Regions from separate parts of the Cupriavidus sp. HMR-1 genome, predicted to be linked through region 1. Evidence: predicted binding sites of a transcription regulator. Region 1 holds the regulator's gene; the other holds the start of a gene.
The links. The regulator FliA, encoded in region 1, starts transcription of late flagellar genes. The targets are predictions, from matches to a motif close to CTAAAGTTTNNNNNNNNNNNGCCGNTA.
Positions count from the first base shown of each region.

Region 2: fliD (flagellar filament capping protein FliD) is a predicted target of FliA. The motif match lies at 1,758-1,784, and genes of this name have one in related genera.

Region 1 covers NZ_ANKP01000021.1:13,439-16,853, forward strand. The annotation lists gene flhF (flagellar biosynthesis protein FlhF) at 1-587, shown strand, start outside; gene D769_RS00760 (AAA family ATPase) at 600-1,415, shown strand; gene D769_RS00765 (RNA polymerase sigma factor FliA) at 1,523-2,239, shown strand; gene D769_RS00770 (flagellar protein FlhE) at 2,239-2,685, shown strand; gene D769_RS00775 (porin) at 2,865-3,415, opposite strand, start outside.
Region 2 covers NZ_ANKP01000023.1:24,230-27,644, forward strand. The annotation lists gene D769_RS01825 (carotenoid oxygenase family protein) at 1-946, shown strand, start outside; gene D769_RS01830 (TetR/AcrR family transcriptional regulator) at 955-1,653, shown strand; gene fliD (flagellar filament capping protein FliD) at 1,863-3,326, shown strand.

The DNA.
Region 1 (3,415 bases):
GTCACTGCGCCGTGCGGATTCCGGGAGGGACGATTCGTGCGGCGGGACGCGCTCGCGACAACACGGCAGAGGCCGGTACCGAAGCCTGCCTCGTTGTCTCCCGCATGGCGGACCGTGATACCGGCGAAACGCTGGCGGTCGAGTACGTGCTGTGCGACGTGGCGCTGACCGATGACGCCGCGCAGGTCGCTCGCTGGATGCAATGGGCGAACGCCGCGGACGAGCAGTTCCGCACGCTGCGTCATGCCGCCGAGCACTTCGCGCAGGACGGCGATGCGTCGGACAGTCAGGGGGCCAGCATGGTGTCGCTCCAGCTCGGGCTGACCACGCTGCGCCTGCAGCACACCCCCACCGCAACTGCACCGGCGTTCCTGTCGCGCCTGGCTGGCCGCGCCGCGACACGTGCAAATGCGCCGGTGCCAGGCGCCGTGCTCAACGAGGGCATGGGTCGCCTGCTGGCGCTGCTGGATGTGCTGGAGAACTATCCGGGACGTACCGCCTCGCCTGCGCCCGTCGGTGATATCACTGCCGACGCGGCAATGCAGGCGACAGCCGGACTGCCGCAGTTGGCAGTCGCAGGGGAGTAAGCCTTGAACGTCATGGGTTCCGATCAGGCAGAAAGCCTGCGCCGTCTGCTGGCGCCGCGCGTCACCCGGCGCATCGCGGTGGTTGCCGCCGATGCGGGGGCGGGCGCCACCACGGTGACACTGGGTCTGGCCAATGCGTTGGCCATGCAGGGCGAACGTGTGCTGCTCGTCGACGAGGATCGCCATGGCGTGCGTGCCACGCGTCTGTCGGGCGCCGCGCCTGTCGCAACGCTCGCCGATGCGCTGGCCGGCCGGGTGACCGCGGCCGCCGCGATTGGCACGCGCCCTGCCAGTGGCATCGCGGTGCTGCCGGCAGGTGATATCCAAGTCGACGCCGGGAACATGGACCGCGCGCTATCCGATCTGATTCCCGACATGCGGTCGGTGCTGATCGACGCGCGCACGGATGCGACCGGCGCGCTGTCGCCTCTGGCGGCAACCGCCCACAACGTGGTGATCGTCATGCGCCCGGAGGCAACGTCGATTACCGCGGCCTACGCGCGCATCAAGCGTCTGCATCACGAATACGCATGCCGCCGCTTCCATCTGGTCGTCAATATGGCGGCCGCCGAAGCGACCGTTGCCGCGCTGGCGCGCAATCTTGCCCGTACCGCGAGCCAGTACCTCGGCGTCGAGGCTGGTCTGACCGGATACCTGCCGATTGACCCGCTGGTGGCCCGCGCATTGCAGCTTGGCCGTTGCGTGGTGGAGGCGTATCCCGCAGCGGCATCCACCAGCGCGCTGCGTCACATCGCCAGCGGTATTGGCGCATGGCCGTTGCGACACGAAACAACGCCCCAGGGAGCGGCTGTGGCCGTTCCCGCATGAAGCCAGAACAAGAAGTCGACAAGACCGGACACCGAGCCAGACAGTCAGCCGCGGCCATGCTTGCGCGGCGCTGGCACCGATAGAAAGCATTTACCGAGAGTTCCACCATGTACACGATTCAGGGAAAGCTCGAACAGGCAGACGTGGTCAAGTCGCACGCGCCGCTGGTGCGACGCATCGCGTTGCAGCTGGCGGCGAAGCTGCCGGCCAGCGTGCAGATCGACGACCTGATCCAGGCCGGCATGATCGGCCTGCTCGACGCCGCCAAGCGCTACGAGGACAACCATGGCGCGCGATTCGAGACCTATGCGAGCCAGCGCATTCGCGGCGCCATGCTCGACGAGGTGCGCGCCAACGATTGGCAATCGCGCAGTCTGCGCCAGTTCACACGCAAGATCGAACGCACGCAGCGCCAGCTCGAGCAGAAACTCGGCCGGAGCCCCATCGACTCCGAAGTGGCGAAGGAACTCGAAATGGGGCTGGAGGAGTATCAAGAACTGCTCAACGAAGTCCATGGCTGCCAGTTGCTGCACTATGAGGACTTCGAACGTTCCGGGGAAGAGGACTTCCTGGATCGGCACCTTGGGGTGACCGACGAAGCGAATCCGCTCACGGTGCTGATGGAATCCGGAATGCGTGATGCGCTGATCCGTGCCATCGAGAAGCTGCCCGAGCGCGAGAAGCTCGTGCTCTCGCTTTGCTACGACCAGGAGTTGAACCTGCGTGAGATCGGGGCCGTGCTGGAAGTGACCGAATCGCGCGTCTGCCAGATCCGCAGCCAGGCCATTACGCGGCTGCGCAACCAGCTTCGCGGCATGTTGTGATGCGTCATCTTCTGGCGTTCGCGTTGTGTCTTTGTCTGGCCCCCACATGGGTCGATGCGCAGACATACGTGCGCGCCACCTACGAGCTCAGTGGGTCGCGTTATGCCTGGACCAGCTCCGCGCAGGGACCGCTGATTGCCAGTCGCGGTCAGCGCACGATGTCGTCGCCGGTGTTGCCCCCAGGCACGATGCCTCAGGCAAGCGGCATCGTTACGTCGGTACGCTGGCGCTACAGCTTCGTCAGTACCCCGCCGATCGATCTGGAAGCATATCTGTGCAACGCGCGACGCTGCGTGCTGCTGTCTGGCGCGCAGGGCAAGACCGATGCGTTCGCGGGCGACGATGCGACTGGAGGGTTCGTGTTTGCCTACCGGGTTGCTGGCCGTGGGGGGCTGTCTCCCACCCTGCAAGGCCGCAGTAACGAGGTGACGGTGAGCTACCGATAGCGAGCCGGCCCGGCATTGAAACGGCCCGGGGACGGGTTCAATTTGCACGTATCTGCACGTCACCGACACTTCGGGTTGCTCGGTATAGGACTGCAGTCGCAAAAAAAGCCCGCTCCCAGCCAGTCATGACCAGAAGCGGGCAGGTGGAGCCCAGTCTCAAGCCGACGAATGAAGTGCCGTCAGAAGACGTGCTTCATGCCAAGCATTGCGCCGAACTGCGAGCCGCCAGGCGCGGGCGATGCGCCGGTGGAAGCGCTGTCCACGGACAGTGCCAGCTTGCCGCCGTTGTCGATATAGCCAAGCGTGGTGTAGACGGACGTGCGCTTGGAGAAGGCGTAGCTGGCACGTAACGCGCCCAGCCATGCCTTGTCGGCGCTGTTGTGGTACTTGAGGTAGAACGCCTCGCCGGAGAGCGTCACCGCAGGAGTGATGTCGTAGGCGACACCGGCATAGAACATGTCGCTGCGCGGCGTGGCGATGGCGCCGTTGCGACGCCCGATCCAGCCGGCGCCGATCTTGGCGCGGTCCACAAGCATGTAGCCACCGAGGGTGGCGCGATCATCCTTGAGCGAACTCGAAGTCAGGCCGCCGAATGCGCCGGGCCCGCCGCGCTGCGAGTCATAGGCGCCCAGGATGCCCCACCAGTTGGTTTCATACCCGAGCATGGCCGACCATTCGCGGCAGGCGGTCTTGTCGGCGGGGTTCTCGCCGCCGCAGTTGGTGCCGGAGG
Region 2 (3,415 bases), on a different contig from region 1:
GCCGTTCACCGCGCATCCGAAGACCGACCCCCGCACTGGCGAACTACTGTTCTTCGGCTACAACGCCGACGGCAAGCTCACGCCGGGCGTGCAGGTTGGCGCGATCGATGCACAGGGCCGCCTGACGCATTACGCGCGTCTGCAGGCGCCGTACCCGAGCATGATCCACGACTTCATGGCCACGCCGGGTCATCTGCTGATCCCCGTGCTGCCGCTGACCGGCAGCCTTGCACGCGTGGAGCGCGGCGGCCCTGGCTATGCATGGGAGCCAGAGAAGCCCGCCATGATCGGCATCCTGCCGCGTGGTGGCGGCGCCGACGACGTGCGGTGGTTCGAGGGCCCTGCCTGCTACGTGTTCCATGTGATGAACGCGTGGGAGGAAGGCGAAGGGGGACAACGCATTCTGGCGGACGTCATGGTCTACGACGAACCACCCCTGTTCCCCCACGCCGACGGCTCGCCAGGAGATCCCGCCCGGCAGCAGGCGTACCTGACGCGCTGGACGTTCGATCTTGCGTCGGACATACGCCGGTTCACCGCCGAACGGCTCGACGATACGGCGGGGGAGTTTCCACGCATCGACGACCGCGTTTCGGGTTTCCGCTATCGTCACGGATGGTTCGCCGCGTCGCATCCCGAGTACGGCGAAGGCGCGCTCAACGGCATCATGCACCTGGACATGCAGGACGGCACGCGCGACGCCTACTGGCTGCCGCCGGGCGATATCACGTCCGAGCCGGTGATCGCGCCGCGTGGTGGCGCTCATGATGGCGCTCCCGGCGGCGAAGGCGATGGCTGGCTGTTGGCGGTGGTGTGGCGGGCTGCGGCACAATGCAGCGAATTGCTGGTGTTCGATGCGCGGCATGTCGCGCGCGGTCCGCTGGCAACCGTCGAGCTGCCGCAGCGCGTGCCGTTCGGCTTCCATGGCAACTGGGTAGCGGGATAGCGAGAGGGATGAACGAAGGCGGCACGAAACAGAACGGCGGGCGCAAGGGCGGCACGCGCAAGGTGGCGGGTGGCACGACCAAGCCCGCCGGACAATGGCATCACGGCGACCTGCGTGCCTCGCTGATCGCGTGGGGACTCCACCTGCTCGATACGCAAGGCATCGCGGCGATGAGCATGCGCGAAGCCGCCAAGCTGGCCGGCGTGTCGCCGGGCGCGCCGGCACACCATTTCCAGGACCGCAACGGCCTGCTCGCGGCCATCGCTGCGCAGGCGTTCCGGGAACTGGGCGCCTTCCAGGGCAATCGCGCGCGCCTGATTCCGCGCGATACCCCGGCCAACAAGCTGCGTGCGCTGCTGGTCGGTTACGCCGAATTCGCGCACATGTACCCGGCGCGCTTTCACCTGATGTTCGGCCCGGCGATAGAACGCCGTGACGAATATCCCGAGCTTCAGGAAGCCTCGTCCGGTTCGTTCGATCGGGTGCGAGAAACCGTCGTTGCATGTCTGGGCGGACGTGAACCCGGCGCGCTGACACATGAACAACTGGCGTTCTGTGTCTGGACGGCCGCGCATGGTCTGGCCACCCTGACGGCCACGCACGACCGCTTCCGGGCCATTTCGGCGGCCCCCGGGGCCGTCGAGCAGATGGCGGATACCGTCGCCACCTTCTGTCTGGCTGCGCTTCAGCACACAGGCGACGTCTGAAGACGTCCCCCTCCGTATTAGCCATAGCGTGTGAGCGAGCACTCACGTTCGACCCGTTGCCGCCCTTTGTGTATCTGTTTTGTATCGCCTTTGTACGAAAAACGCTAAAGAGCCACTTTCGAGCGCCGTAAACCTTGGATGTAAAGACATTCATTTGCCTGTCTGGGTGAATCACATCGAAGTTACGCACGGCGAAGGACCTGAAGAAAATGGCTGCACTCGATTTCCTCGGCATTGGCTCCAACATGCAACTGGGTACGCTCCTGGATCAGCTTGCGACGGCGGAACGCCTGCCGCTGAAGGCGCTGGAGACCCAGAATACGGCCTACCAGGCCAAGCTATCCGGATATGGCACGATCAAGAGCATGTTGTCGGCCTTCCAGGCTTCCGCCAACTCGCTTGCCAAGCTCGATACGTTCGGCGCCGTCAAGGCGCAGGTCAGTAACAGCGATGTGATGACCGTCGCCACTGGCACCAATGCGGTTTCCGGCAACTACAACGTAAACGTCAAGAGCCTGGCACAGGCCCAATCCCTGGCGGGCGCTGGCCAGCTCAAGCAGGATTCGGTCATCGGCACTGGCACGCTGACCTTCGAGTTCGGCGTGACGGGCGGATACGACGCCGACCCGGCATCGCCGACATACGGCACATACGTGAACCCGACGTTCACGCCGACCGCGGGCTCCGCCAAGACCGTGACGATCGACAGCAGCAACCAGACGCTGCAAGGTATTCGTGATGCGATCAACAAGGCCAATATGGGTGTCAAGGCCAGCATCATCAACGACGGCAGCGGCACACCTTATCGTCTGGTGCTCAATTCGGAGAAGACCGGCGAGGCGATGAGCATGCGCATCACCGGTTCGTCACCGGAACTGCAGGCGCTTGCTGGATACGATCCGGTGGCCGGCCCGCAAGCCGGCGGCATGAAGGAAGTGGTGCGTGCCACGAATGCACAACTGACCATCAACGATATCGCCATCACCAGCGCCAGCAATGTGGTGACCGATGCCGCGCAGGGCGTCACGATGACGCTCAAGAAGACGGGCACCACGTCGATGACGTTGACGCAGGACCTCGACAGTATCAAGGCTGCGGTGCAGGGGCTGGCCGCTGCCTACAACAACCTCCAGACGGCCGCCAAGCAGCTGACTGCCTTCGACGTGAAGAGCGGTACCAAGGCGGCTCTGACCGGTGACGGCGTGCTGCGCGGTATCCAGTCGACGCTGCGCTCGGTACTCAACACCCCTGAAGCCGGGATGCGCGATGGCGCCGCGACAACGCTGGCCCAGCTTGGCGTGACGTTGCAGAAGGACGGCACGATGTCGGTGGACACCAAGAAGCTGGATGCCGCGTTGGCCGGAAACCTGGCTGACGTGACCGCGCTGTTCGGCGGCGACGGCACGAAGGGTGGGATCGCGCGCCGCTTGTCTGAAGCGGTGGATACCATGACCGGTACCAACGGCCCGCTGACCTCCGCGACCAAGGGTATCGAGCAGAGCGTGAAGGATCTCGGCAAGCGCTATGACTCGATGTCGGAGCACATCGATGCCAATATCAAGCGCGTCCAGAAGCAGTTCCAGGCGCTGGACCTGGCAGTCTCGCAGATGAACCGCACCAAGGACTACCTGACCCAGCAGTTCTCGGCGATGAACAACACGAACAGCAAGTAACCTGTCAGCGAGTCGTCAATCGATGCAAAAACGCCGCCCTCGTGGGCGGCGTTTTTTGTTGCGAGGAAGCGGCAGGGATTCGTCGTCAG